2 regions of the Flavitalea antarctica genome follow, and region 2 is predicted to be linked to the other one. Evidence: riboswitches for the same ligand, from Rfam matches in the RefSeq annotation. Region 2 holds a riboswitch; the other holds the start of a gene.
The links. A riboswitch is a leader RNA that binds a small molecule or an ion and turns the genes downstream of it on or off. The one in region 2 is predicted to bind cobalamin.
Positions count from the first base shown of each region.

Region 1: it holds a riboswitch for cobalamin, as region 2 does, so the genes downstream of both, ACX0G7_RS09265 (ribonucleoside-diphosphate reductase small subunit) here and ACX0G7_RS00425 (TonB-dependent receptor plug domain-containing protein) in region 2, are expected to answer to the same signal.

Region 1 covers NZ_JBTLQG010000007.1:57,027-72,816, reverse strand. The annotation lists gene ACX0G7_RS09280 (FAD-binding and (Fe-S)-binding domain-containing protein) at 1-2,604, opposite strand, end outside; gene ACX0G7_RS09275 (response regulator) at 2,709-3,143, opposite strand; gene ACX0G7_RS09270 (ribonucleoside-diphosphate reductase subunit alpha) at 3,469-5,850, opposite strand; gene ACX0G7_RS09265 (ribonucleoside-diphosphate reductase small subunit) at 5,915-6,883, opposite strand; cobalamin riboswitch at 7,006-7,206, opposite strand; gene ACX0G7_RS09260 (patatin-like phospholipase family protein) at 7,503-9,038, opposite strand; gene ACX0G7_RS09255 (alpha-L-fucosidase) at 9,152-10,555, shown strand; gene ACX0G7_RS09250 (hypothetical protein) at 10,657-10,977, opposite strand; gene ACX0G7_RS09245 (penicillin acylase family protein) at 11,158-13,230, shown strand; gene ACX0G7_RS09240 (sugar phosphate isomerase/epimerase family protein) at 13,457-14,419, shown strand; gene ACX0G7_RS09235 (glycoside hydrolase family 43 protein) at 14,427-15,395, opposite strand; gene ACX0G7_RS09230 (hypothetical protein) at 15,555-15,790, shown strand, end outside.
Region 2 covers NZ_JBTLQG010000001.1:119,119-134,908, reverse strand. The annotation lists gene ACX0G7_RS00450 (ABC transporter permease) at 1-2,261, shown strand, start outside; gene ACX0G7_RS00445 (zinc-dependent alcohol dehydrogenase) at 2,572-3,741, shown strand; gene ACX0G7_RS00440 (nuclear transport factor 2 family protein) at 3,904-4,359, shown strand; gene ACX0G7_RS00435 (gliding motility protein GldB-related protein) at 4,391-5,383, shown strand; gene ACX0G7_RS00430 (YncE family protein) at 5,399-6,469, opposite strand; gene ACX0G7_RS00425 (TonB-dependent receptor plug domain-containing protein) at 6,476-8,449, opposite strand; cobalamin riboswitch at 8,564-8,755, opposite strand; gene ACX0G7_RS00420 (Gfo/Idh/MocA family protein) at 9,094-10,179, opposite strand; gene ACX0G7_RS00415 (response regulator) at 10,458-10,841, opposite strand; gene ACX0G7_RS00410 (sugar phosphate isomerase/epimerase family protein) at 10,937-11,911, opposite strand; gene ACX0G7_RS00405 (ABC transporter ATP-binding protein) at 12,310-14,088, shown strand; gene ACX0G7_RS00400 (family 43 glycosylhydrolase) at 14,096-15,565, opposite strand; gene ACX0G7_RS00395 (glycoside hydrolase family 43 protein) at 15,646-15,790, opposite strand, start outside.

The DNA of each region.
Region 1 (15,790 bases), on a different contig from region 2:
GGCCTCTGTAGTAAACTGCGAACTGGTAATATTGCCTTTATCAATCTCCATGGCAATAAACTCATCAATCATAAAGGAGCTTAATTTTAACTTCCGCGCATCATCGAGTAAAGCCTCATCAGCAAGATCCATATACTCATCGCGGAAAGTAAGTATCGCAGAGGGCTCTACACCTATCAACGGATGGTCGGTTGATACCAATGGTGCAAGCATGCGGATGTTTTGTTCAGCGATCTTTTTTGCTTTACGTACCAGGCCCTTGGAAAGCCAGGTGCGGCCACTTTCTATATGATCAGGCATAACTACATTGTACCCCAGTTTTTCCAGCAGCATGATAGCCTTGATGCCAATGGAAGTGTCATTAAAGTTTGTAAATTCATCACAGAAAAAGTAAACCGTTTTTTCGGGGATTGGATCTCCCTGAAAACGCGCAGGTTGTTTCCGATGTTTCTTATACCAGCTTCGCAGTGTTTCTTTTTCCAGGGTAGGCATAGACCTTTCAACTGCGAAACCTGCGATCCTTTTTATCAGTTTGCCAATCACGTTGTTTGTAACGGCGAAGTTATATAAGCCGGGTACTATAGCGCCCAATGAAGAGGAGCTTGTATAGTTTGCGATCAGTTTGGACCTGAAAGGAACACCGTTAGCGTCGTAATAATGTTGCTGAAATTCCGCCTTAAGTTTTGCCATGTCGACGTTAGACGGGCATTCCGATTTACATCCTTTGCAACTGATGCAAAGATCCATGACGTCTTTTATTTCGGGATGGTCAAAACGATTGATCTTCGTGGAATTGGTGAGAAACTCCCTGAGAATATTGGCCCTGGCTCTTGTTGTATCTTTCTCATTCCTTGTGGCCATAAAAGACGGGCACATCGTACCGCCTGACAATTCCGTTTTCCGGCAATCACCTGAGCCATTACATTGCTCCGCATGTTGAAGTATATTCTGATTGTTAAACCGGAATATCGTCTTCAATGGCGGTGTTTGCTGCCCCGGTGTATACCGGAGCATCGTATTCATGGGTGGCGTATCAACAATTTTGTTAGGATTGAATATACCCTTTGGATCCCAGCAGCTTTTTACCTGCTGTAACAGCTTATAGTTTTTTTCGCCAACCATTTGCCTGATAAATTCACCCCGCAATCTTCCATCTCCATGTTCACCGCTGAGAGAACCCTGGTATTTTTTTACCAACGTTGCGATCTCCGCGGCAATGGAGCGAAATAATTCATTTCCTTCTTTTGTCTTTAAGTTTATTATGGGTCTTAAATGTATCTCTCCCGAGCCGGCATGGGCATAGTGAACAGAGTAAAGATCATACTTCTTCAGAATGATATTGAACTCACGGATATAAGCAGGAAGATCATTTACGTCAACAGCAGTGTCTTCAATTACCGGGACGGCTTTTTCATCACCCGGAAGATTACTTAACAATCCGAGACCCGCTTTGCGAAGTGTCCAGATTTTTTTTGTGTCTGCACCAAAGAGTAGCGGAAAGTGATATCCAAGACCCTGGTCCCTCATTTCACGTTCTATATCCGCTGCGATAGCAACGATCTCTTCCCGGGCTGATCTGCAGAACTCGATAACAAGTATCGCGCCTGGATCGCCCTTAACAAAAAAGCGGTTTTTGCTTTGTTCGATGTTGTCTTTTGTACATTCCAGTATATAATGATCAATAAGTTCGCTGGCGCTGGGTTTGTATTTCAGTGCGATGAGGTTAGCCCGGAGCGATTCGTCAATGGTGTTGAAATGAACACAGAGCAAGCCGGTTTCTTTAGGGGGCAAGGGGACCACATTCAACTTGATCTCTGTAATGAAAGCGAGTGTGCCTTCGCTGCCTGCAATAAGAGAGCAAAAATTAAATGGAGCACCTCCGGCCGTAAACGGAGCCATATCAAGTAACATATCGACGGCATACCCAGTATTGCGACGTTCAATAGATGGCTTTGGAAACTCCTTCCTGATTTCCAGCTGATTTTCATAGTTACCAAGCAGTGAGCGCATGGTCCTATAAATTCCCGCCTCTAAATTGTTTCCTTCACATTTCGCATGAAACTCTTCCAGTCCTATTGATTTGAAAACTGTTTCAGTGCCATCACTCAGAATTGCGTCCACGGAAATTAAATGTTCGCGTGTGCTTCCGTAAACCACAGAATTTGAACCACAGGAGTTATTACCGACCATACCACCGATCATCGCCCGGTTTGCGGTTGAGGTTTCTGGCCCGAAAAATAATCCATAGGGTTTCAGGAAAATATTCAGTTCGTCCCTGATAACACCTGGCTGAACCCGCACCCACTTTTCTTCCGGGTTGATCTCGATGATAGAGGTGAAGTTTTTTGAAACGTCTACGATGATGCCACTGCCAACTACCTGTCCTGCCAGCGAGGTGCCTGCAGTCCTTGGAATGAGTGAGGTATTTTCGCGGTCAGCAAAAGCGATCAGTTTCTTAAGGTCATCCTTTGTTTTGGGAATAGCTACAGCGAGAGGCTTCTCACGATATGCTGATGCGTCTGTCGCGTAAAGAATCCGCATTGTATCATCATCATATAACTCTCCATCCAGTTCGCGGGCGAGGGCACGCAATTTATCATGCATCAGTCGGTTGATTTTACACTTAAAAACAACGCAATTTACTGATTTATTTGCGAGCCTGATACAGTGAGGCATTTACAGGCAGCAACGCCCACGAAGAAAGCGTATTAAATGTCCGCGTTCTGGTGTATTTTTTTATCGTTGAACCACAAGTTCACGATAGAAGATGTCATGGTTGCAAGCTCTTCAAAGGCGACGGGCTTACGGAGAAAACAACTTGCACCCATCTCATAGGAAGAGTCACGGTCTTTTTCCAGTGTTGAAGTTGTTAGCACGATAACGGGAATCGCTTTCCAGTTTCGGTTTGCCTTCAACTCCTTCAAAACCTGCAGACCCATCATTCCAGGCATGTTCAGATCAAGCAGTATCAAAGAAGGGTATTGTTCCCGTGGTAGTGTATTAAGTGATTCGATTAACTGATCTCCGTTTTCGATGAATACATAGTCAATATTGAAATCGTTCTCGATAAACGCGTCTAAAATGATCTGCCTGTCGTCCGGATCATCGTCGACGATGAAAATAATATTCTTCTGATTCTTCATACAAGTATGTTTTATGGGCCTATGACCGGGCTAATCCAGTTCATATGGGGCATGAAAGCATTCGTGTTTTCTGCGGTATTTATCGCTTCTTCTTTAACTTATGGCAATAAATCAATTTTCAAACCAGATGTCACTCCGGCCTATGCATAAGGGTTGTAGACTAATTTCTACACCAAATATCCTTAATTTCTGATAATATATTCTAAGATTAAACATTTATGATTAGCGTTGACTATCAGATAGTTCAGTCTGTGATTCCTGGCATAAAAAAACCAGGCTTCCGTAAGGAAGACCTGGTGGTATTACAATGAACAAGTAAGCGTGTTTAAGCACTGCAGGTTACACAGCCTTCTTCCATGGTACACACAGCACCCGCAGGCATTTCGGCGTCCACAGGCTGACCCAGGGACTGCTGGTTGATCATGGGTTCAACCATTTTTCCACCCTGTTTCTCAACAGTAAACTGGACTGCCTGGCTTGCGGCTTTGGATCTTAAGTAGTACATACCTGTTTTCAACCCACTCTTCCATGCGTAGAAATGCATTGAGGTAAGTTTGCTGCTGGATGGTGAATCGACGAACAGGTTCAACGATTGGGACTGGCAGATGAACGCTCCCCGGTCAGCAGCCATATCGATGATGTTACGTTGCTTGATTTCCCAAACGGTTTTATAGATGTTTTTAATGTTCTCAGGAATTCCATCAATTCCCTGGACGGATCCATTGTTGGTCAATATGCGGTTCTTCATGTCGTCGTTCCACATGTTCAGCTCTACCAGGTCTTTCAAAAGATGTTTATTTACCACCACAAATTCACCGCTCAGAACACGACGGACATAGATATTTGAGGTATAGGGTTCAAAACATTCGTTGTTGCCGAGTATCTGCGAGGTAGAAGCGGTAGGCATAGGTGCAATGAGTAAAGAATTTCTTACGCCATGTTTGATGACTTCAGCCTTCAGCGTGTACCAATCCCAGCGCAGGGTGGGTTCAACGTTCCACATATCAAACTGGAATATACCCTTTGACACTGGTGAACCGGGGAACGATTCATAATAACCTTCCAGTTTAGCAAGGTCCTTGGAAGCGGTCATTGCGGCAAAATAGATGGTTTCAAAAATTTCCTTGTTGAGCGCTTTTGCCTTGTCGCTTTCGAATGGAAGCCGAAGCAGGATGAACACGTCAGCCAATCCCTGAACCCCCAGCCCAATCGGGCGATGGCGCACATTAGAGTTCCTTGCTTCTTCAACCGGGTAATAATTATTATCGATGATCTTGTTCAGGTTTTTGGTCACCTGGTAGGTCACTTCATAAAGTTTGTCATGGTCGAAACTGCCATCAATAACAAAACGTGGCAGGGCGAGGGATGCGAGGTTACAAACGGCAACCTCGTCGGGAGAGGTGTACTCCATGATCTCTGTACAGAGATTCGAACTTTTTATGGTGCCAAGATTCTGCTGATTGCTTTTCCTGTTTGCAGCATCTTTATATAGCATATAAGGAGTGCCTGTCTCGATCTGTGCATCAAGTATGGCGAACCAGAGATCCTGGGCCTTTATTGTTTTTCTTGCACGGCCTTCCTTTTCATAACGTTCATACAGTTCTTCAAATTCTTCACCCCAGCAATCCTGCAATCCCGGTGCTTCATGCGGGCAGAACAGGCTCCACTGGCCATCTGCTTCAACACGTTTCATAAACAGGTCGCAGATCCAGAGTGCATAGAACAGGTCGCGGGCACGCATCTCCTCTTTACCATGGTTTTTCCTGAGATCAAGGAAAGCAAATACGTCTGCATGCCATGGTTCAAGATAAACTGCGAACGCGCCTTTACGTTTGCCGCCGCCCTGGTCAACATAACGTGCAGTATCGTTAAATACACGCAACATAGGAATGATACCATTGCTTGTACCGTTAGTGCCACCAATATAACTTCCGGTTGCACGGATGCCGTGGATAGCAAGACCAATACCACCGGCGCTTTGTGAGATTTTTGCAGTTTGTTTCAGTGTATCATAAATACCATCGATGCTGTCTTCCTTCATAGTCAGCAGGAAACAACTGCTCATCTGTGGTTTTGGAGTGCCGGCATTAAACAGGGTGGGGGTGGCATGTGTGAACCAGCGCTCACTCATCATATGATAAGTGCTGATCACAGATTCAATATCATTTTTATGAATGCCGATTGCAACACGCATGTACATATGTTGCGGGCGTTCTACCACCTTGCCATCAACTTTTAACAGGTAGGATTTTTCGAGCGTTTTGAAACCGAAGTAATCGAAGCCATAGTCGCGGTCATATATGATTGTGCTGTCAAGCAGTTCTGCATTTTCCTGGATGATGTCCCAGACATCATCAGATAACAGCGGTGCTTTTTTGTTTGCTTTTTTATCAACGCATTCGTATAATAAATGCATTGTTTTTGAGAAACTTTTGATGGTGTTTTTGTGCAGGTTGCTAACTGCTATCCTGCTGGCCAGCTGTGCGAAGTCAGGATGTTTGACGGTTAACGAAGCCGCAGTTTCCGCTGCCAGGTTATCCAGTTCAGTAGTTGTAACCCCATCAAATAATCCTTCAATCACTTTTTTTGCTACGTCTATCGAATTGACAAATCTCCTGTCTAATCCGTAGCAAAGTTTTTCAATGCGGGCTGTAATCTTATCAAATTTTACAGACTCCTTTTTTCCGTTTCTTTTTATTACCTGCATATCGTTAACATTTAATGGGTATTGTATATAGTATCCGTGGTTAGTATTCCTGCGCTCAGTTCAATTAAAAATCATCTTCAAGGCTGAAGGTCTGGGAGTCTTTATTTCCTGCCATGACACCTGCTTTCTGGTAATCTCCTACACGTTTCTCGAAGAAATTAGTTTTACCCTCAAGTGAGATCATTTCCATGAAATCAAAAGGATTGGTTGCATTAAACATCCTGTCATAACCAAGTTCACTAAGCCAGCGGTCAGCAACGAATTCGATGTATTGCTGCATCAGCTTTGCATTCATGCCTATCAGTGCAGCAGGTAATGCCTCGGTGATAAATTCTTTTTCGATCACCACCGCATCTGAGATAATCTTATGAACCTGTTCCTGGGAAAGCTTGTTACTCAGCATGCTGTACAACTGGCATGCAAATTCACAATGAAGTCCCTCATCACGGCTTATGAGTTCATTACTGAATGTGAGGCCCGGCATAAGCCCTCTTTTTTTCATCCAGAATATGGAACAAAAACTTCCGCTGAAGAAGATTCCTTCAACAGCCGCGAAAGCCACCAGGCGTTCTGCGAAATTTCCCTGGTCTATCCAGCGAAGTGCCCATTCAGCCTTCTTCTTTACCGCAGGAACGGTATCAATGGCATGGAACAAACGTGTTTTTTCTTTGGGATCTTTAATATAGGTATCAATCAATAAGGCATAAGTTTCGGAATGGATATTTTCCATCATGATCTGGAAGCCATAAAAACAACGTGCTTCCGGAAGCTGAACCTCGCTCATGAAGTTTACGGCCAGGTTCTCATTTACGATTCCATCGCTGGCAGCAAAAAAAGCGAGGACATGTGAAATAAAATGTCTTTCTCCATCGTTTAAAGACGACCAGTCTTTCATATCGCCACTGAGGTCAATCTCCTCAGCAGTCCAGAAGCTGGCTTCGTGCTTTTTATACATTTCCCAGATCTTGGGATAATTAATCGGAAGGATAACAAAACGATCCTTATTCTCTCTTAACAACAATTCAGTTTCCATCGCAAGTGTATTTAGTAGATGACAATTTTATTTGCCTGTCGGCAGACACAATAAGGAGGCATCAATAAAGCATAACCGGTTGAAATAAAAATCCAGTCACTTTGGCCTTTCCTCCGAAAGCGGACAGTGTTTGTCACCTGGCAGGTCTTCTGGCTTACTCCGCCGTTCATTACCTTCCCATCATAATATTGATAGTGGTGTGTAGTTTGAACGGCCCGGAACTCATGGCACCAAGGAGTTTACAGCTACGGGGATAGCACCGGATTCGCACCGGTTTCCCTTTTAGTCCCGCCCATGCGGGAACCAAATGACAGGTTCAAAAATAGGAAACGCGGCTATCCCCGGGGGATTTGAATATCCCCACCGTGTTGATAACTGTTCCACGTCCCCAATGGCTGGCTGGACTTGTAAATTCCCATGAAACCCCCGTCAGAACTGACTTTCGTTCATCGGCACTTGACGAATTTGGTGCAAGGTTTGCCAGTGCAAACACTTACTCAAAAAAGTGTTAATCATCTGAATCTAAAAGCTCCGGGTGTTCGTATTCTTATTACCTGCCCTGGCTTCTGATAAAGGTGGTCCGGATCTCTTCATGAACTCCGGCCACCTGCGGGCAGGATCACAGGCGCTGTCGTTCAAGCTTAAACGCTTCCCAGTCAAAACCGGGAACTTCTTTTTCTTTGCCATCAACCCAAACCTTACCACCGAGAAAAAAAGTTTTTGCCGCTTGTACTCCTCTTAAAAACAACTCTTTTTTTGCTTTTTCATCCATTCCAAAATTCAGCCAGTTGTATTCAGCAGCATCCACATAGCCGATGCACTTTTCATACATGGCGTTTCGCTTCAGAAAATCGCGGTCATAATAAAATCTTACCGTACTGAAAACGGTCATCAAATACTGAAATAAGCTTTTTGATTCAGGCTCTTCTTTTCCGGGACTGATATGTTTATCATCTTCCAGCTTTACCCCAAACGTTGGCAATCTTGAACTCACTACCGTCGAGTTGTGAAATACGTTAATCGGGAAATTTGACAATATTCCGCCATCCACAAACAATGAAATCTTCGGTGCACTTGTTTTCTTATCCCTTAGTGTAGCAGTCATCTTTTGTAGCCGGCTGGTATTCTGGACGTGTTGCGGTACGGCTACACGGAACGGTTCAAAAAAGATCGGTATCGACATTGAGGCCCTCACGAAATCCGCAGGGTTGATGGAAGGAGGATCCGCCCAATAGTCGGCCGCCATTAGTGGAAATTCCACTTTTGTCTGCGCGGTGATGTCACTCGCAACGAGGGTGAGATAAGGGTAAGGAACCGAAACATCATCCCCTGGAATATTTTGTGCGATGCGTTCCGGGCGCATTTCAATGTTCCCATATCGCTCTGTAATCTTCGTTTCCAGCTGTTCAAGCGTGCTTATGTTATTTCTTTGTAAGATCTCTGTGATCCACTGATGAAAATTTTTGCCTGTATTGATACCAAAACCGGCACGCGCGAACCGGAGCCTGAAATAAAAGAAAATAGATAATTGTATCACCAGGGCAATCACTGAAAGCAGGGCCAATGCGCTGAATATTTTGTGTATAACGGTAAACAGTGGCGAAAAAACCAAATGGTTATCAACCTGCTGAACAATGATTATATAAAACGCATAAAGGATCGGTATAACCACAGAGCAGCCAACAAGGAACTTCAACAAACGGGTGCCGAAGCGGTAGTTAATAAAAATCCGGATCAACCTTTTCGCCAGCCAGTGCCCGTCTACCAGGTGCCACAAATCATAACTCATCAACTCATGTAGCATGATCTCGGACTGCAGCCTGAAGTCATGGCCAGGATAATTTTTTCTGTCAACTGCCGCCAGCATCATAGTGGTAATCGCACCAGCACTCGTACCGGCCAGCCTGAGGAAACGAAAACCCAGTTTTTCTAATGCATAAGTGTAACCTATCAATGCGATACCTAGAACACCCCCGCCTTCCTGCACATAATTGACATATTCATATTCGTTACCATCCTCCCTTAATACAAGGTCAGAATAGACCGGTTTCTTTCCGTTGTTTCTTTGCCTCAGCGTCTCATCTATTTCCCTGATCAGTTCATCTGCGCCTGATTCGTCAATAAACTGCCTGACCGACTTATTGGTTACCGACATTGAATTTTTTTAAAGACTTAAAATACGACTTTCTGAATTATTCATTAGTTTCAACGGGCCATTTGTAAATTAAGGTTGCTCTGTGCATCATCATAAACATTCAAACCAGCCAGATGAATAACAAACTGCGGATCAGACTGATTGCTTTTTTTACAACAATAACGCTGTTGTATAACGTTGATGGATACTCGCAAAAATATGAACCCAACTGGGCGTCTATTGACAGCCGCCCCATACCTTCATGGTTCGAGGACAGCAAATTCGGCATTTTTATACATTGGGGATTATACTCAGTACCAGCCTGGGCACCGACCGGTCCCGAAATCCCAACCTATTCAAAATATGCGGAATGGTACGGTAAACGAATGACGGATAATAATGCTGTTGGAAAGATGTTTCTTGCCCACCATGAAAAAACCTATGGCAAAGATTTTAAATACAATGATTTTGTCAGTGGCTTTAAAGCGGAGATGTTCAATCCTGATGAATGGGCAAAGTTGTTTGAGCAATCCGGTGCTAAGTATGTAGTGTTGACCTCCAAACATCATGAGGGTTTCCCACTCTGGCCCAGTGTACATTCCTGGAACTGGAATGCAATGGATGTGGGACCACATCGCGACCTGGCAGGCGATCTGTCGAAAGCGGTAAAAAAGACAGGCTTGAAAATGGGTTTCTATTATTCACTCTACGAATGGTATAATCCCTTGTATAAGGAAGATGTTAACCGATATGTTGATGAACATATGATCCCACAGATGAAGGACCTGGTGAACAGGTATAATCCTGATCTTGTATGGACAGATGGTGAGTGGGATCATCCCAGCGAGGTCTGGAAAAGCACCCAGTTCCTGAGCTGGTTATTTAATGAAAGTCCGGTGAAGAAAGACGTTGTTGTTAATGACCGGTGGGGTAAGGAAACCCGTTCTAAACACGGTTCCTTTTACACAACAGAATATGACCTTGTTCACGATGATAATGCCTCAGGAAAAATGATAGCTCATCCCTGGGAAGAATGTCGCGGAATTGGCGGTTCCTTTGGATATAACCGTAACGAAAAACTGGAAGATTATTCAAGCAGCCGGGAGGTGATAAAGATCCTGATCGACAAGGTTGCACGTGGTGGTAATCTGCTACTTAACATCGGCCCAACTGCAGATGGCCGGATACCGGTTATTATGCAGCAAAGACTTATTGATATCGGGAATTGGCTGAAGACAAACGGAGAGGCTATCTATGGAAGTCGTGCCTGGTCTGCAGCACCTGCTATCAAAAAAGATACAAAAGTTTTTTACTCAACAAAGGGGAAAGACCTGTTTGCTATGGTTACTGTTGCTGACAACAAACCGCTGGTGATCAATGGTGTTAAAAAGCCGGCTGCAGTAAAGTTATTGGGTTACAACGGTGCAGTCAGATTCACGCACTCCGGTAACAAATTAACCATTACGATGCCCGCCGTTGATCCGTCACAAAATCTGTCAAACGATGCCTGGGTATTTAAGCTAAGCGGAACGCTGTAAACTTGTTTTTAAGAAAAGGTTAAGGACCATTGCTGTTAACAGGGCATAAAAAAAGCCCTGTTAACAGAGCTTTGCGAATTTTTTTGGTATCCAGAGACCATTTAGTTGTAACTACGGGTCATGACGTATGCGTATGGATCCAATGAATAGTAAGCATCCAGATCACGCGGAATGTCACTGATCTCAACCTCCAGGAAGGCATTGCCTTCGCGGATTTTCCAGATAAAGACCGGCTTATCTGTAACTGCGCAAATTTCCGGTAACATTGCCGGTAACAGGCCGTTCCAACATGCCTCTTCCAATTCAGTTGTTTCGTCCACGTTACGACTTTTTCCGGATCCTTCATTTTCAATGCGCTGCCTTGCTGAAAAACTGGTTCCCGTCATTAACAAAACCTCTTGCTGCGTTGATTGTTCTTCCATGACTTTAAGATTTGTTTGTCCAGGCCTGACTAACCCTAGTATCGGCTTAATAAATATTAGATGTCTTAATTACGTATGAGGTAAGTGCGTGGTTATGAAAATTTAGTTAAAAAACATGCCAGCCCCGATATTCTTAACCAGGATCATGCTAAAATGAGTTTTTGGACCTACTTTACACGAATGAAATTCATAGTTTTAGTCGCTATTTTCCTGACTTTGGAAACACAGGCCCAGATAAATCCCCAAAGTATCCAAATTGCCCGGGACAGCTTCGGCGTACCACATATTTTCGCCCCAACGGACGCAGAAGTGGCATATGGTTTAGCCTGGGCACATGCCGAAGATGATTTTGCGACTCTCCAGCTTGTTGTGCTTATGGGCAAGGCAAAACTTGGTACAGCCATGGGCAAAAAAGGAGCAGAGGCGGATTATGTTGTAAACCTCCTGAGATGCCGGCAACTTGTTGATGAGCAATGGAACACTATGGGTGCAGACTTTATAGCCGTGATGAAGGGATATGTTGACGGACTTAACGCATATGCCAAAGCACACCCTAAGGAAATCAAATACAAAAAAGCTTTTCCCTTTAACGAAAGAGAATATCTCACTGCCGTGGTTTTTTCCACCAGCATATTTTGTGGGGTTGATAAGGTGCTTCCCCAAATCCTTGGTGGAAAAATAAAGACGCTTCCCGGTCTCAGTGGGGAAGGATCAAACGCATTTGTCTTCCATCCGAGTAAAACTACCTCGGGCGAAGCTTTCCTTACCATTAATGCACATCAGCCAATAGAAGGCCCCACCGCTTTTTACGAGGCTCATCTTAACAGCGAAGAAGGCTGGAATATGCTCGGCGGACTCTTTCCCGGGGGATGCCTGATTTTTCATGGTACCAACGAAAACCTTGGCTGGGCACATACTGTAAACTACCAGGATAAAATTGATGTCTTCCAACTGGAGATGAATCCTGCAAATAACAACCAGTATAAATTTGACAATGAGTGGTTGACACTGGAGGAAAAGAAGATTAAGCTAGAAGTGAAAGGTGTTCCTGTTGGAATAGGCCGGAAAGTGTATTGGAGTAAATATGGCGCAACGGTAAAAACAGACAGGGGTGTGTTTTCCATGCGACTCCCCGCGAACATGGATTGCAAAGGACTTGAACAGTGGTTCCGCATGAACAAGTCAAGGAATTTCTCAGAGTTTTACCAGGCGCTCAGCATGACCAGTCTCCCCATGTTCAATATCATGTATGCAGACCGGTATGATACTATTTTTTATATCAGTAATGGAAAAATGCCGGTAAGAAATCCGGATAACGCTTATAACTGGAAGTCAACAGTTCCTGGCAACACATCCAAAACGTTGTGGACATCCTTTAAGCCAATAAACGCTTTGCCTCAGTATGTTAATCCAGGCTCTGGTTGGCTTTTTAATACGAACCATTCTCCCTTCCTGGCCACGGACAATCAATACAACCTCAACGGGAATACTTTCGACCGGAAGGATGGTTTTGAAACTTTCAACAATAACCGCAGCATCAGGGTAGGGGAGCTTATGAAGGGAACAGATAAGGTGGACTATGAGCAGCTGAAACGAATTAAGTATGATCAGCAATTGCCCGAAACGTTGGAGTTTCCATATGGGCTTGACAGTCTGATCAATTTGAAAGCAACAGATTACCCACAGCTTCAATCTACCATAGAGACTTTACAGGCGTGGGATCATAAAGCGGTAACTGATAGTAAAGGCGCGGCTATCTTCCTGCTGGTGTACGACTTTTTATCGAAAAGATTATTGGGTGCAGATTCAAGAGATATTACAAAGGCTGAAGCGGTTGCAACTTTTCAGTATGTTCATGACTACATGATGAAACACTTCAAAAGAACTGGTATTACACTTGGTGATCTGCAGAAGCTGGTCCGTGGAGATGATGCCCGGCCAGCCTGGGGTTTACCAGATGTGTTGACAGCGGAATACAGCGCGCCGTATAAAAACGGGTTAAGAAGGGTTATTTCGGGCGATGCCTATATATGTTTTGTTCGATACCCAAAAAATGGCTTGCCCATCATCGAATCAGTTAACACTTTCGGCGCATCATCGAAACCTAATTCACCACACTTTAAGGATCAGATGGAAATGTTCCAGAAACAACAACTAAAGCCTATGACCCTTGATAAGGCAACAGTATTGAGTAATGCCAAATCCATCTATCATCCCTCCTTGTCGGGCAATAAGAAAAAGCTTCCCTATTGATCGCCAGGAAAACCGGATAATAATTGATGTGGTTACTGCGACTATAGCCCCAAAATAAAAAAGGGGTCTGAATAGAAATTCAACCCCGTTTTAAATCCAATATCCTATGAAAAACCGATACAATAATACTGCGGATTTAATTGGTTGAACAGGGTTTTTATACCGTAAATTTCAGGTAAATATACCTGCGCCATCCGCCCCGGGAAGCCAGGAAATGACCCTGAATATGAAAAGATCAAAATTTCTGCGAAATTTACTGGCTGTTACGGCAATTTCCCCTTTTGTGAAGCCGGGCACTGCTTTTGGTATGATGAAAGACAATGCTTCCAGGGATTTACAACACCCAGGTATAGATGGACATGGCTTAACTCCCGACGTCCTCCGGTTGCCGGAACGTGGACTTAAGACCAGCCTGAACGCATATTCTTTCAACGATCCTCTTTCAAAAGGGAGTCTCCGGCCTGAGGACCTTTTAAAATTTTGTGCTGACCATGATATTGATGCTATCGATATAACCGGTTATTATTTCAAAGGATACCCGGAGGTTCCATCTGACGATGTTATTTTCAGTTTTAAACGAAAGGCACTTTCGCATGGCATAGCCATAAGTGGAACAGGGGTCAGGAACGATTTTACAAGTGATGACCCGGAATTAAGGCAGGCCCATGTACGAACTGTAAAAGCATGGATAGGTGTCGCTGCCAAACTTGGCGCCCCGGTATTAAGGATATTTACGGGTTTGAAGTATCCTGAGGCACAACAGCGGGCTCGGTACCTGGACATGGTTCTTGAAAACATAGGGCAATGTCTCCCTGAGGCAAAAGCTCATGGGGTGGTGCTCGCCATACAAAATCACCATGATTTTGTCAGAACCTCGGAAGAGACTATCGCAATCCTCAAAGCGGTGAATTCACCCTGGCTTGGCCTGGTCCTGGACATAGGAAGTTACCGGGGACCCGACCCTTTTAATGATATTGAAAAATCTATTCCCTACGCAGTCAACTGGCAGATTAAAGAAAAGATGTATATCAACGGCGAGGAAAAGGAAACTGATCTCGCACGATTATTCAAGATCATCAAATCTTCGTCGTATCGGGGTTATCTGCCCATAGAAACCCTGGGACCAGGCGACCCCTTTAAGAAAGTACCGGTTTTTCTGAACTCCGTCAGGAAGGCATTACGAGAATGAATAGTGATTACTTTCTTACTCCTTCGCGGGTGATGATCACAGGTTTTATCATGCCCTGTTCATCAAAATACAGACGATCAATGCAGGTTTCACGACTGTTTCTGTCCTTTTCGTTAAGTGGTCTGCGATGATAAACAATAAACCATTCATCTTTGGCAGCATCTCCTATTACCGAATGATGCCCGGCGCCGGTAGCTATCTCAGGATTCTGTTGGAGAATTTTCCCAACCCGTTTCCATGGTCCCATTGGTGAATCAGCTACAGCATAAGCCACACTATAGTCAGGTCCCGTCCAACCCCCTTCGGACCACATAAAATAATACTTGCCTTTACGGATAAACATAAATGGGCCCTCTACATATTTTTCTGGTGTGATCTCGCGAAAAGTAGTCCCGTCTTTGAATGGAACAAAGCCGGTGAAGTCATCTTTAAGTTGTGCGATGTTGCAGTGTCTCCAACCTCCGTAGATGAGGTAATGCTTTCCGTCTTTATCCCTAAACACAAACTGATCTATCGGTTGGGCACCATTGTGAAATTTATCGATCAGCGGTTTGCCCAGCAAATCCTTAAAAGGTCCTTCCGGTTTATCGGCCACCGCAACGCCTATTCCACCATATTCATTGTCACTCTGTATGTCGTTCGCACCGAAGAACAAGTAATACTTGTTGCCCTTTTTAATAATTGAGGGTGCCCAGACCGCCTTCTTTGCCCACTTCACATTCGAGGTATCCAGTATACGTTCATGCTTTTTCCAGTTGACCATGTCTTTTGAAGAGAAGGCATCGAAGAAAACTTGTTTTTCATATGGTGCTGAAAAAGTGGGATAGATCCAAACCGTTTTGTCGAAGATAATGCCCTCAGGGTCCGCGTACCAACCGGGGAAGACAGGGTTGCCACCTTTTTCCCGGGCAGTTGACTGCGCCATCGTACCAAAACTAGCCAGCAGGACTGAGAGAACAATTATTGATTGCTTCATGATGTTAGAATAATGGCCCATGCGGGCAGTTCGTTTTTTTTTGATTGAATATAAGCTTCAAATATAGAAAGATCTGGTAAAATGTGTGATCTTTAAGGAGCTAAACCTCAGCCCCGGGAATCATTTATGAATCTTCGTTTATTAGTTTTGTTCTTGGTTGTGATTTGTTCTACTCAATGTTCTGATGACCCGGATACTGTTCCGCTTGAGCCGGTGGTATCCGCTTATGATACCCTCGAACTAAGGTATCAACAAATGGGCGATCTCGCTATGGACCTGATGTCAAATGTTTCAGTAGACCAGGATATCCGTTTGTACGGAGTAACGGATCTCCTGGAGCGTCAACCCGTTGTGAGCCTGGATTTCCGGAGACCCGTAACTACCCGCAAAGACAT
Region 2 (15,790 bases):
AGTTTGAATTGAGTTATGATGCTTTCCATTCCAGGAGTGCGCGCATTTACAGGATGGTAAGTGATATTAAGACACCATCTGAAACGATTAATGCAAGCGGTCCGTCCTGGGCAGTAGCACCTCATTTGCGGGCAGACTTTCCGGAAATTGAGCAGGCTGTCCGGGTTTCCGGAGCGGACAATATGCTGATCAGGAAAGACGATATCAAATTCGAAGAACCCAACGCGGTGTTTGCGGACTCTGCTTTTTTTGAGGTGTTTGACTTCGAACTGGTAAAAGGAAGCCGGCAAAAGGCGTTGCAGGAACCATTCAGTATCGTTCTTACAGAAGCCGCCGCAAAGAAATATTTTGGCAATTCCGATCCCATGGGGAAAACGCTGCTGATCACCGGTCGTGCCCAGGCAGTTACAGTAACCGGAATTATGAAGGATATGCCGGAGAACTCGCTGATAAAGGAGGATGTGGTTGTTTCGATGAGTACCCTGACTCAAAAGTTCAATCCGGGCCTCGATGACCAGTGGGGAAACTATGGTTCTTCAACTTATATATTGCTGAAACCAAATACTGATGCTGCGACATTGGTTAAGAAGTTTCCGGCTTTCCTCGAGAAACGTAACGGCTCGGAGATGAAAGAAAGCCAGATGTATCCGACGTTGTTGCTTGAGCCGCTACGCGAAGTCTACCTGTACTCTACCCGCTTCGGTCCCAAGGGTGGAAACATTTCAAATGTTTATGTATTTTCTATCATTGCCATTTTTATATTGGTCATCGCTTGTATCAATTTTATTAATCTGACTACTGCCAGATCTGTTGAACGTGCAAAAGAAGTTGGGATACGAAAGGTTGTGGGTGCTTTACAGTTTCAATTAGCCCGGCAGTTCATAGCCGAATCCGTTTTGCTTTGTATCATTGCGTTTTTTGTATCTGTCTTACTGGCCGCATTGCTGTTACCTGCGTTTAATACGCTGGCCGGAAAGGAAATCAGCCCGGGTATATTCAGTAACCCTTCGGACATAGTTACACTTTTTGTTGCATCAGTGGTGATCGGTTTGCTGGCCGGACTTTATCCTGCATGGGTACTCTCCTCTTTTAAACCAATAACTGTGTTGAAGGGCAAATTTTCCACAAGCACACGTGGCATAATCCTTCGCAAAGGTTTAGTTGTGGCGCAGTTTACTATCTCGATAGCACTTATCATTGCTACCATCATCGTTTACAACCAGATGGACCATATGCGCAAACAGGATCTTGGTTTCAATAAGGACCAGGTACTGGTTATAGATACAAAGGGCGAAGATGCTAAATTCGCATTTAACCTTGCGGTCCGTGACATACCAGGCGTTGTAAGTACCGCAATGTCTTCCAGCGTTCCGGGCGGCGGGAACCCCGGTGCTTATTCTGAAATTGAAAACAGTAAAGGCGATCTTCAGATCGCGAACCTGGATTTATATTTTGTTGACTATGACTATGTACCGAATTATAAAATGAAGATGGTTGCCGGTCGTTCCTTCTCGAAGGAGTTTGGTACTGACACCACCAAAGCCATGGTGATCAATGAGGCTGCAGCAAAGCTGTTTGGCTATAAAACACCGCAGGAGGCAGTGGGGCGTCGTTTCAGGCAGTGGGGTCGCGAGGGCCAGATCATTGGAGTTGTGAAAAATTTCAATTTCCGTTCTTTGCAACAGGAGATAAAACCGCTCACTATGCGTATTGAACCGGATGGCGCTAACCTCCTTTCCGTGAAGGTTCCCGCAGCTAATCTACCAGCTACCATAGCTGCCATAGAGAGCAAGTGGAAAACATTGATCCCAAACCGCCCTTTCAGTTATTTTTTCCTCGACGAGTTTTTTGATAACCAATACAGGAGCGAAGAGAGGTTTGGTAAGCTGTTTGTGAACTTTGCTATACTTGCCGTGTTCATTTCCTGTCTTGGTCTGTTAGGTCTTGCATCCTATAGTACCATCCAGCGAACACGTGAGATCGGGATCAGAAAAGTGATGGGAGCTTCAGTAACCAACATAGTTAATCTTCTGTCTTTTGACTTTTTAAAATTAGTTGCATTATCATTCCTTATTGCAACACCGGTTGCCTGGTACTTTATGTATAAATGGCTGGAAGACTTCTCTTATCGTAGCAGTATCACCTGGACAGTTTTTGCTATTGCCGGTATTCTTGCTTTCCTGATTGCATTAATTACGATAAGTTTCCAGGCAATACGGGCAGCCGTAGCGAACCCGATCAAAAGCCTGAGGTCGGAATAATGGCCGTTATCACCGGTTATCACTAAAAGTCAGATAGCCAATCATCCAGAACAGATGACAGTCATTACTCACTATGATTAATGGCAACTATGTACTGATTCTTGCAAAGCGCGAATTACGAGCCGGCGCAGCTCTCTCCTCTTACCGGGAACAGGTAACTGGGTATTTTATTGCTTATTATAAACGGGACTTAGCCGAATCAACGGGAAAGTTTCCGTGCCAGCTGACTAACAGTTTGGCTATCCGACTGGCATGTGTTTTATGACCTTTGTAATCGCAATGGCTTATTACAGATTTAAATTAAAATTACATGAAAGCAGCACGGATTCACGGACCACGTAGTGTCACTTATGATACAGTCGATGATCCCATCATACAGGAAGACCGCGATGTCATATTGAAGGTGACGGCGACGGCTATATGCGGTTCTGATTTACACATTTATTCAGGAGGTTTGCCCCAGCCCCGGCCAATGGTCCTTGGGCATGAGTTCATGGGCATTGTTGAAGAAACGGGTAAAGCCGTTAAGAACCTGAAAAGGGGTGATCGTGTAGTGGTCCCATTTCCGATAGCGTGCGGCACCTGCTTTTTTTGTAATCACCATTTGCCCGGACACTGTGAAAACAGCAATCCCGAAAATTATGGACCTGAAGGTGGTTTGCTCACAGAGAAAGGGGGCGCCTTGTTTGGATATACAGATCTGTATGGTGGTTACGACGGTGGCCAGGCAGAATATGTGCGTGTTCCTTATGCAGATTATGGGCCGCGCATAGTGCCTGATAACCTGACTGATGAACAGGTGTTGTTTTTGACTGATATTTTTCCCACAGGTTATACTGGCATTGATTGGGGCGAAGTAAAGGGCGGAGAGACAGTGGCAATCTTCGGTGCGGGCCCGGTTGGGATTATGGCTGCAAAGAGTGCCTGGCTACGCGGAGCGGCAAGAGTCATTATTGTAGATACGCTTGAATACCGATTAGCAAAGGCAAAGGCCGCTGCGGGTTGTGAAACAATATTGTGGAAGGACGATGCGAAGGATGTGGTTGAGGAAATTCGTTCAATGACTGAGGGCAGGGGTGCAGATGTTTGTGTGGAAGCAGTTGGATTTGAGCCCGAAAGAACTATTCTTGACAAAGCAAAGGCAGTGATCAATTTCGAGAAGGGCTCGCCAAAGGTGCTTGAGGCCTGTATGAGTGCCGTGAGACGTGGAGGCATAGTACCGGTGCTCGGCGTTTATCCGACTAGCTATGATAATTTCCCTATAGGGCAGTTTTTCGATAAAGGGATTACGTTAAGAGGTGGCCAGGCGCCTGCACATAAGCACATTGACAAACTGCTGGAGTATGTTGTAAGCGGTCAGGTAGTGCTTGAAGATATCATTACCCACCGTCTGCCACTTTCGGAAATCGCCCATGCCTATAAGATTTTTAAAGATAAGGACGAGGATTGCGTTAAGGTGGTACTGGATCCATGGAAGTAAGGCAGTAAATTCAAAATAGGAAATGTATGTTTATCATGATAGCCAGGCTCTGCCTGGTTATTTTTTTTCAAACATCGATGGTTCGGATAAGGTTGGTAGAGCCTGCCGATTTTAATAATTTTCATCGTAACTTATTACAGGAAATAAAACAAATATGTACTAATGAAGATATTGTTCATCTTTTCATTGCTGACCGGGTTCGTGGCAGACTCATTTTGCCAGAACCAAGGCAGCGCAGATTCGCTGAGTGCTCAACAGTCGGTAGTCCGATTATTTGATGGCATAGCAGAAATCGATTCAGCCAAGATCGTAGCCAATGTAACAAAAGATTTTCTTCTCCTGGAAGATGGCCTGGTTTGGAATATGGATTCACTGGTCAAGGCGATTAAACCCATGAAAAACCAGGATTTTAAAAGAACAAATGAATTCCGTTTTTTGAGCCAGCAACTGACCGGTGTCACAGGCTGGATTGCTTATTACAACACCGCACATGTTCAGTTCAACGGACAGAAAAGGGACATAAACTGGCTGGAAAGTGCAGTGGTGGTCAAAGAGAATGATACCTGGAAAGTGAAAATGCTACATTCAACGAGGCTGAGAAAACCTCCGGGGAAGTAGGTTCGTATCTTAATAGTAAATAAAAATCTGAATGCTCAAGACGATACATAAACCTGTTTTGATATTGGCTGTGGCCTTCGGACACGTATTGGCATTGTTACCGCATACAGGACGGGGTCAGCCTGCAAAAACAAACGTTGTATATACATCAGACATTGATAATTTCTGGAAAGCATACGATAGCGTTATTTCAACAGACGACCGCGGGAAGCAAATAAACTTCATGCAGACCTTATATATCGATGTTGGCACAGAAGGATTAAAAGCGTTTATCAATGCGAGGAATTATTCAGCGGAAAATTATATCAGGTTGATCAATGACTATCCTGCATTCTGGAAGAGCGTTCGGAAAAATACGCTTGCGATTAAGTCGCAGGTCGACCAGATTGAAAAAAGTGTCGACCGTTTCAGGTTATTATATCCATCGATCAGACCTGCAGGAATTTATTTTACTATCGGCGGGCTGAAATCAGGTGGTACAACAACAGATAATATGGTGCTGATCGGCGCAGAGATGGCTGCCGCAGACACCGGTACTGATGCTTCGGAGCTCAGTAACTGGCTCCGCTCAGTGTTCAGTAGCCAGATCAATGGGAATATTGTCGGGTTGAATATTCATGAGTATGTGCATACGCAACAAAAAAAGAAAGGATCCTCCCTGCTTGCCCAATGCCTCCAGGAAGGATCCGCTGACTTCATTGCCGAGTTGGTTACGCGTCAAAAGAACCTCAACGATTATATGATTTACGGCCAGAATAATGAAACAAGCCTGAAACTCCGTTTTCGAAATGAAATGTGGCGGAGATCGATTTCAAACTGGCTGTACAATGGCGAAAAATCAGACCACCCGGATTTAGGTTATTTTATGGGCTATACGATCTGCCGGGCATTTTACAACCGGGCTACAGATAAGAAACAGGCCATCAAGGATATCATTGAGCTAGATTTCAGCAGCAAGGATTCCGTGTCTGCCTTTCTTGATAAATCATATTATTACGAAAATCCTAACATCCGGACGCAGTGACACCATTGCAATTTCCTATTCTTTCCAGATACCTACGCTATTAGGATTTACACCGGGACTTACTGAAAAGGAATATTTTTTCTTACCGGTCTTATCAAAGCAAAACACTTCACCCGAGATGGTATAGTTTTTTGCGTCAGTCACGAACACTTCACCTGTGGCGTTGTCGATGGTGAGACCGTAAGGCGACACAATTGCAGTACCATCAGTTACAAAATTCGGAGAAGCCTGTTTGAAATCATTTGTATTCAACAGTCTTACTGTATTCACCCCAAGATACCCGCCGGTAACCAATAGCTGACCTTCATAGAAACGCATCTTTCCGACCGTTGTATCGGCTTTTTTAATGATCGATCCGGTGGCAGCATTAAATTTGACCAGGGAGGGCTTGATGCTTCCATAGTTGCCTGTACAGGCCACATAAACATTTCCAGCCTCATCTGCAGCAATTCCACCAGGATTTACACCTACTGTTATCTTCCTGATTTCCGTCATTGTTGTAAGATCAACCACTGAAACAGTTGAATCAGGAATTGGATTAAAACCGCCCGAATTAGACACAAATAATCTATCACCCGCAATGGCCATCATTTCCGGGTTCGCACCAACCGTTATGAATTTCTCAACCTGCAGTGAATTCGTATCTATCACCGCTACGGTACCGTCATAGGATGAAACAAGCACCTTGTTTTTATAAGGGAGTGCATACCGTGGCAATCTTGGGGCACCTGAAGTCGTCTTCAGTTCAATCTTCCGGAGGCTTTTTGCAGTTGCAGCCTCTGAAACCTGTACATAGCTTGAACCGTTCATTACTATATAGATCTTTGCCCCATAAATAATCAGGTCATTGCCGGTATCGCCGAGTCCACTTCCATTAGCAGTTGCAAATACGTCAGTGCTGGTCGTATTATTAGCTGCATTGTAAAAAGTAAGAGTGGTGTTGTTCTGACTGAATAATCCTTCGTTAAGTACATACAGGCCCTTTGTGATCTTTGGTTGCTCCTGTCCACCCACATCATCTTTACTACAGGAAGCAGCGAACATTGCAATCATACCAGCCATTAAAAAAACGCTTGACTTTTTCATCTTGAGTTATAAATTATTAAAAGTTAAAATTATTTTGTAAGACCTTCCCGGCATCGGGTAATAACTCACCACGTCATACCGTTCATTGTTGATATTATTTATTTCAGCTTTAGCTGTCAACAGCGATTTTGAAAGCCTGAATTGCCTTGCCACAAAAACATCACAGGTGATCCATCCATCCAATTTGTTGAAAGCATTATTTTCTCCCAGTGTAAACCGTTTGCCAGAAAACAACAGCCCGGGACCGGCGGTCCATTTACGGTAAGAAAATGAAACCAGGGCTGAACCTGAATGATTAGGAGTATATGGGATCCTGTTATTATAGGTGGTTGAGTTGGCATCGGTTTTGTCTGATGCGCGCTGCCAGGTATATGCTATTCTCGTGAACCAGTTTATCTCAGGGGAAAGCTTCCCATCAAGTTCCGTCGTCAGATCTACGCCGTTAATATCAACAATACCGAGGTTGAGCATTGTCCACACAAACAGGTTCCTGTTTGGCACGGCAACGATTTTATCTTTCACCTTCAGATGATAAGCATCAAGGCTTGCCCCCCATTTTTTTATAGCACGATCATAGGCTTTGGTAAAACTTATACCGATATTGTAATGATCTGCGAACTCGGGCTTCAGTGACCTGTTACCAATCAGGGTATAAAAGAGGTCATTAAAAGTGGGCATTCGAAATAATTTCTTATAAAATCCCCTGACAAGTAAAGGTCCATTGTTACCCGGCTTTACACTCAAAGCTATCGTTGGAGTAAACTCATTACGAAAGGAAGGAGCACCATTGTTTGTGTGATCAGCAACATAGTTGTGTAATACCGATGTCTTAAACTGCCACGCGCCGGTGTTATAATTTAAGGACAAATTGTTCCAGGTCGCTATTCTCTCCGGCGAACTGTAATTGGTAGTGTTGGCTTTTAGTGAAGTATATGCGAGATCTGATGATGCCGCAATAACCAGTTTGTTCCCGGCTTTATGACTGGCGGCCGCACTAAGATAGATCTCCTGTTGCCTGTAGTCCTGACTAAGTCCCCCCTGGTTGTTAGGAAAATCCGGATCGGTGTACCTGGTACGGTTGTATTGATATTTTGCTGAAATAACCAGGCTTGTGCGCGTCCGTATTTTTGTCCTGAATCTCGTCTGCGCATATAGGTCGCTGTTAGATAATTGCTGAACGGAGCGATCATTGAAGAAAACGATAGGGCCCGGCAATCCCCGTTCAGAAACATAGGATCCGATCTTTGTTTGCCAGTTTGCACTGTCGTTGAAAACATAGGTAAGATTCGCTTCGGATTGCACGGCACGCACGATCGAGTTGTTTCTTTCTGATTTGTATGACAGATTCCCGTTTTCAATCGTGACCGGGTAATTGCCGGTCGAATAAGTAGCCTCCACATTTCCGCTTAGGACAAGTTTGTCGTTCAAAGGAAGGTACAAACCGGCGAACGGCTGAAGGTGTTCAAATGAACCTGCTTTTATGCCTGTCTGCCAGCGAACAGTTCCAACACCTGCCAGGTCATATGTGTTGGATTCGATGGCAACGGTTGTTCCTGCCGCGGCCGCCCTTGCCGGAACCAAAGTTTCCTGTATTCCAGCCTGGTGCAGCTGTAAAGACTGAACAAAAGTTGTTGAGAAGCGACTGAGATCTATTTGTCCTGTCTGCAGGTCCGAAACAGGGATGCCATCATATAGGATACCTGTATGTGCGGCTCCAAGGCTTCTTACTGAAATTGTCTTGAGGCCACCGGTACCACCATAGTCCTTTATTAACACTCCGGAAAAATAGCGTGCCGCATCTCCTATTGAGTAAGCATTGATATTGTCAAGCTGCTTTCTATCAAAAGCCTGGACCGGGGTGATTGATTTGAATAACTGTGGCTTGCCTGCTGCGCTCACCGTGACGGTACGGAGAATTGCGGCTGAGTCTTTATCCTGCGCAATTCCTGAAACAGGTATATAGCATAATACTGAGTTCATCACAGCGACTAATGATACCCATGCATAGCGATATACAACAAAAAATCCTCTTTTACAAAAAATGAACATTATTAATAACTGCTTATCCTCACCGCCTTTTCCACGAAAGCATGTGACTGATGATAGTTATGGCAGGTCTTCTGGCTTGAAGCGCGATCTGGCGGCCTTCCCGTTTCCTGATGAGACAACAGTGGCAGTAGATGAGATCGCTATTTGGCTTCTTACAGCTGCGGGAACAGCTCCGGTTTTGAACCGGATTCCCTTTTAATTCCGCGAAACACGGAAACCAATAACTGGCGGCAAATATATATTTTTAGATTGAACAGCTGCGAACTTTTTCGCGATCACCCAATTCGATGCCGGGATGTCAGAGCACCGGCTTTTTAACCTGGGTGCTAATAATACAGAAGTGTGAACAAAAACTGTGTGAGCAAACACTGTGCAACAAGGAATGGTTAACAGATACTGGTTAACAAAGATTACTTTACTAAAACGGGATTAACACAGGCTGATGAACCATCCTGTGTTACGACGAGTGGTTAACAAAGACAAAAGCTAACTCCGACGGTGTAAACAAAGACAATGTCACTAACTACTCAGCAAGCTGATAATAATGCTGGAGCGGTTTTATAACAGTTGCGTGGCTATTTCAGCGTAACTATCTCCCCTGTTCTTACAGATTCGTCACAGGCAACAGCAATACGCAGGCTGTTGATCCCGTCTTCGATTGAGTCCGTAAGATCCAGATCCTCCCGGATAGCTTTCAAAAAGAAAGCCTGCTCCCGGTTACAGAGTTCCTGGTGGTCCGGTTCGTCAAGAAGATTTATCCACTCATCTTTTTTGGTAAACTCCTGGCTACCGTCTATATCAGCATGATGAACACGGATGGATTCTGTTTTTGTATGTGATTCGACATTATCAGACTTACCTGTGCCACCAGCGTTTTGAGCAACGATAGAAACGGAACCTTTTGGCCCGAAAACATCTTTCACAAAAAAAGCCGTCTCACTAACCATTGGTCCCCATCCCGCTTCATACCAGCCAACAGATCCATCTTCAAACTTTAATTGAAGTTGTCCATAATTGTAATTGCTTTCAGGGATCTCGTTGGACAACCTGGCACCGATTGCATGAACTTTTACAGGTTTAGACCTTGTCATCTGGCACATAACATCTATATAATGCACGCCGCAGTCGACAATCGGGCTGAGACTATTCATCAGGTTCTTGTGAACGGTCCACATGTTACCATGAGATTGCTGGTTAAGATTCATTCGCATTACCAGTGGCTTACCCATTTGTTGTGTAAGTTCTATGAACCGCATCCATGAGGGATGATAACGGAGAATATACCCGATCACCAGTTTCTTACCAGCGTCCGCTGCAGCTTTTGCCACCCGCTCTGCTCCTTCAATAGTATCTGCCAATGGTTTTTCAATAAATACATGACAGCCGTTTTTAAAGGCCGTGATAGCGAATGACTCATGCGTATCTGGATACGTTGAAATACAAACTGCATCAGGTTTGGTAGATGACAAAGCCTCTTCATAATCACTAAAGAGCGCGTATCCACCTCCAAGTTTATCATTTAACACTTGTTTGCTTTTCCCGGTAGAAACGAGTCCGCAAATTTCAAAACCTTCGATGTTTGCATATGCGGTCGCGTGTGAAGCGCCCATGTTACCACATCCTACTACGAGTATTCTAACCGGCTTGTTATTATTTGTCATGAAGTTTATACTGTTTGTCTGTTGGATTAATTTATATTGATCGTTATCCTGTCTTATTAAATGACAAAATAATATGGGACGCAAATATACATCCTAAAACAGTAGTATCCATCCTTCAGAGCGGGTAGTGTCCATCAATCAGAGCTAAGTATGATCCGGACTATTAACGATGTAATAATAATTGGAGAAAAAATCTGTCTGCTGGCTGGGAAGCAGGTAAAGCGTAAAACAACACGTCCCGGATCAGGCCGGGACATGTTGTTTGCTCTATTTGTGTTTTACTGCAATTGACTTTTTACGGATTCATACAAATGAACGCGGGTGAAGGGTTTGACCAGGAAGGCGTCGGCCCCGTTTTCAATCGCCAGGTCTTTAGCGGCACCATCCGTGCCTGATATCATGATGACTCTTGTTTCGGGATGGGTTTTCTTAATTGTACTAATGAAGTCGATTCCCAGTCCATCAGGCAAGCGGTTGTCTAACAGGACCACGGCCGGCTTTTCCACATCAAGATATTCCCGGGCAGCAGTAATGGACTTTACATGGTCCACTTCCATTTCGTCACCGGTAAGCATGATATTCAGAAGCAAACACATGTCCGCTTCATCTTCTACTAGCAATACTTTCTTGGGCTTTGTTTTCTGGAGTTTAGTCGCGGGCATACAATGAAAAGATTATGGGTGATTTTGGATGTTCCACACATAATAAAAAACTGTGCCAACACGGATCATCATTTTGGATTCTACAATTACAGGGTTTACACTAATGCTTTCCGGGCGAATTCCACACATTTGGCAGTCTCCCTGACCGCATCCGAACCTTCCGGAATCGGGTATTCCAGCTCGATGGTTGCGGGAAAACGATATTTGTTTTTTCGCATCAGCTGAAGCGCCTGGACTATCGGGGTGTCTCCTTCACCCCATGAAACATTCGCTCCGCCATTCTCTTTTGATTTACGATCCTTTACGTGCATGCTCACTATGTTCCGGTGTTTTTTTGTGATCAGGTCAATCGGATCAAATCCGGCAGCAACATAATGACCCATGTCGAAATTCAGGGCATTGTAAGCTGACTGGCCCAACGCTTCGTCCCAGGCCGTAATGGTCTGTTGCAAGTGACCGTGATAACCCACATAAATTTTGTGTCTCGTGGCCATGTCCCCAAGCCTTTTGGTTTGTTCCGCATTCCGAGGCAGCTCTACAGTAACCTGGTTAGATCCAAGTGCTTTTGCCGCCCTTAATGCATAATCAATTTCCTGGTCGCTGTTTTTAACGCCGAGTGCAGACGGTTTGTATGCGTAAATACCTACGCCTGCATCTTTATACATTTTACGCACCTGTTCGAATTTCTTCATTGGCACCGCACCCCGCCAATCCTTCATGGAAGCAGCATGGGCCGCCCGCTCAGCTTCTTGTTCGGGTGTCGGCTTCTGACCGGGAACAAACTTTGGACCCACCGGTGCACCGGCAAACTCTTCGACAGCATTACCCATCAGCTCGATTGCGCTGATATTACAGTCTACACAGTATTTAAGGATTTGCTCAACCGATGATGGCATGCTACGCCATGAATAACTTATTACTCCAACCTGTACCCCGTTAAATAATGAATTTGGTTTGCCAAGGTTCCTGATTATAGCCGGAAAACCTGATACATAGCCCGATGCGAGTGTCGCACCGGTGAGTGATACTGCGGATGCGATAAATTTTCTCCTTGACCATTGACCTTTCATATTTATAGCTTATTTGGATGAAGTATTGAAGCAGGTGACAACTGCAATTTATCATTTATACTTTCTATCCCAACATAAATATTGTAGGAGATTTCCTCATCATACCTTATTTATTTTCTGGTCACATCTTAATTATTTTCCGGTGACACCTATTTTTATCTGACACCCGAATGATTTCCTGATCGCGGCTTTTCCTTGTCACCCCGGGCGAAAACTTTTTATCACAAAATTTTCTCCAATACATAAAAACCCTGAGCAGAATTACGAAATCTATGCAATTGTTTAAAGGACGATTATTACCGTAATTCAGCTGATTATAATTTTACAGAATAATTTAAAGTATTCAAATAAGTAGTAGAAACGCTTCGTTAGAGCTGAGTATCCTAAACCCCCGGAGAATGAAAAACCCCTATTCCGCCCTCCTGAAATCTTCATGGAAGTATGCGGCCAGAGACCGCAGAAAGTTTGTCCTGATTTATGTGATGTTTCTTGTTTCGAACACCATCTACTCTCTCGGACCTTTGTTATTAGGCTGGTTTGTTGGCAAAGCCCAAAAAGATACATCCAGGATGTTGGAGTACACCATGTTTTTTGTTGCCAGTTATTTCTTGCTAAAATTTGTTGAATGGTGCTTTCACGGACCGGCACGAGTGATGGAACGAAATCTTGCATTTTCGTTGAGCCGTAATTTCATGCGGGAAAAATATCATCAGACCCTACATCTTCCCGTTAAATGGCACCAGGATAATCACAGCGGTGAAACCATTAGCCGGATCAAAAAGGCATACGAAGCACTAAGGGGTTTTTTCGATGGAGGTTTCACTTACATTCATACCTTAACAAAGTTTGTATTTTCGGTTATTGCGATCATCATTTTTTCACCTTTATTTGGATCAATAGCAATTGCAATCGGAATCATTACCGTGATGATCATCGCAAAGTTTGATAAACCTTTTATTAAGTCGCTGCGGGAAGTGAATGCTAAAGAGAACAAGGTTACTTCTAACCTGTTCGACAGTCTCTCAAACATTCGCTCAGTAATCACGCTTCGTTTAGAGAATAGCATGGAGAAAGGACTCCTTAATAAATTGAAAAAAGTTGCGCGGCCTTTCCGGAAAAATGCAGTGATCAATGAATGGAAATGGTTTACTGCTGAGATGATGATCACACTTATTTATTGCGTAATAGTTTTGGGCTACGTGTACCAGAACTGGACGCCTGGTGGTGTATTTTATATTGCAGGTCTGGTAACCTTACTTGGCTATGTTAACCAGTTTACCAGTGTGTTCCAGAATGTGGCAAGCCAGTATAGCCAGTTGCTGCAGCATCAAACCAATATGGAAGGTGCGGAAGAGATCACCGCCGCATATACCACGCAGCATCGTCCCGATCACCCCGTCGCCCTGCCAGGCACCTGGTCTTCGATACAAATAGATCACCTGAGCTTTTCACATAGGGCCGCTTATGCCGAAGAGTTCAAACCTCAAAGTCTCCATAAATTAAAACTTGAGTTGAAGAAGGGTCAGAAAATAGCGCTTATTGGTGAAAGTGGCAGCGGCAAAAGTACGCTGATGTCAGTCCTTCGGGGGTTGTATGATCCCGGTCAGGAAGCAACGGTGATGATAGACGGTTTGCCATTTTTTATGGATTCAATTAATGAATCAACTACCCTCTTTCCACAGGAGCCGGAGATCTTTGAAAATACGATCAGGTATAATATCACACTTGGTCTGCCGTGTAAGGATGAAGAGATCAAACGCGTTTGTGAGATCGCACATTTAAATGAAGTGATCAACCAGATGCCGGAAGGACTGATGACTGACATCCGCGAAAAAGGCGTGAACCTTTCAGGTGGACAAAAACAGAGACTCGCATTGGCGAGGGGTGTTTTAGCAGCGAAAGACAGCAATATCATTTTGCTGGATGAACCGACAAGCAGTATAGATCCTAAAACGGAATACCATATCTACGAGCGCTTGTTTAAAGCTTTCAGCGATAAAGTCGTTATCTCTTCAATTCACCGCCTGCACCTGCTCGAGAACTTTGATTATATCTATATCATGGATAAGGGAAAGATAATTGACCAGGGTAGTTTTGATCAGTTACTTTCCAATAGTGATGTTTTTAAGTCCATGTGGAGTCATCAGAATGGGCAGGTATTTCAGATGTCAGCATAATTGGTATCTAATTCGCACCAGGCTTGTTGTCTAATCTGAATTCCCTGAACACTGCCACTTTATCCGGGCTGCCCTTGCTGATCAGACCAATCCTCAGGGCCCTGTCCCACGGAGGCAGGTAAGTGCCGTCTACAGGCTTTTTGTTTAATAAGATGAAATTTTTACCATTTACACTATAAGAGAAACTAAAATTGCTGTTATCTCTTACGGACATTTTTAAATGCAAAGTTTTCGCGCGGGGCAAAGTGGTTGCCAGTAATTGTGTTTCCTTGCCTTCGCGCTGTATCACAATTTTCAATTTGCCCTTATCACTCAGTAAACTGATCGTGTTTTTATCATCGCCAATAGCTCCGATGCCAGCCGCAGCAGTGGTTCGTGGATCAATAGCAGCCACCGCTTCATAGTCGCGACTCAACACCTTTGTACCGAGGTAGGATCCTGAGAGATACTGACTATCTGCCTTCAAACTCAGATTGCCATCACTCAACACGACCGACGGAGACTGGAATACGCTCCATTGCCAACGCTCATTCAGTTTTTTTTCGTCGAAAGGGTCCGAAAAAGATGGAGCCCGGGGTATACCGGACATCGTTTCATCTGAACTAATAAATTCAATCCATTTATCATTTGTCAATCTGAATTCCTGCAATAAACCCTGCCTCCCGGTGAATATGTTGGATTCTTTGTCGTACGCATGATACAGAAAATAAAACCTCCCATCTTTTTCAATCGGGGTTCCGTGACCGGGACATTTCCATTTTTCTGAATCTTTTAATACAGGATTCTTTGCATATTTTTCCCACGGCCCCTGTAAATTCTTTGACCGGGCAATACCAGACTGGTAATTACATCCTGCGCCGCAACATCCTGCAGCCGCATAAAAAGCATAATAGTATTCCCCGATTTTCATCATGGAAACGCCTTCAACAAGATTGCCCTCCCAATCCAATGAGTTACGGAATAATTCTTTCTTGTCACCAATCAATGCGGTTCTTTCCTCGTTCATTTCCTGGATCCAAATCGGTGTCGGTTGTTTTACACTGTTTCCGTCTTCTTTCCAGATCATAAACAATTTCCCTTGTTCATCCCGCATAGGGAAAGCATCAATTGATCCGGCGGCTTCACACATCAGTGGACCATGATCCTTATATGGTCCTTCAGGTTTATCAGCGCTGGCAACGCTAAGGCAAAGATTGCCGTTCTTTTTATGTGCTGCATAATAGATGTATACCTTCCCGTTATCATATGAAATTTCAGGGGCCCAAAAGTAGAAATCGGCCCAATCAGGCTTTTCTGTGAATGCATAACCTTTGCCTGACCAATTGACCAGATCCTTTGAATATAACAGCGGGTAAGCGGGAAGCCAGTTCGAGGTTGTGGCACTGGCCCAGTAAGTATCACCTATTTTTACAACAGATGGATCCGGATGATCACCTCGCATTACCAGTTGCTGGCTGAAAAGAACTGATGAGATCATGCTACATAAAAACGTTGATATCGTTCGCATTGGTTTGAATTATTGGTACACAAAGTTGCGGTTATTCTCCAAAGTTGCAGTTATTCTCCGGCAGGTTTAGTAATAGCTGTATTAATCTTTGCCGGCTGTCCAAAATCGGGTGTGCCATCAGCCTTCCACGCAAATTTTTGCATGCGCGGATTTCTCATATCGGCGCAGCCCAGTCCACTTGCAGGATTAGCATGA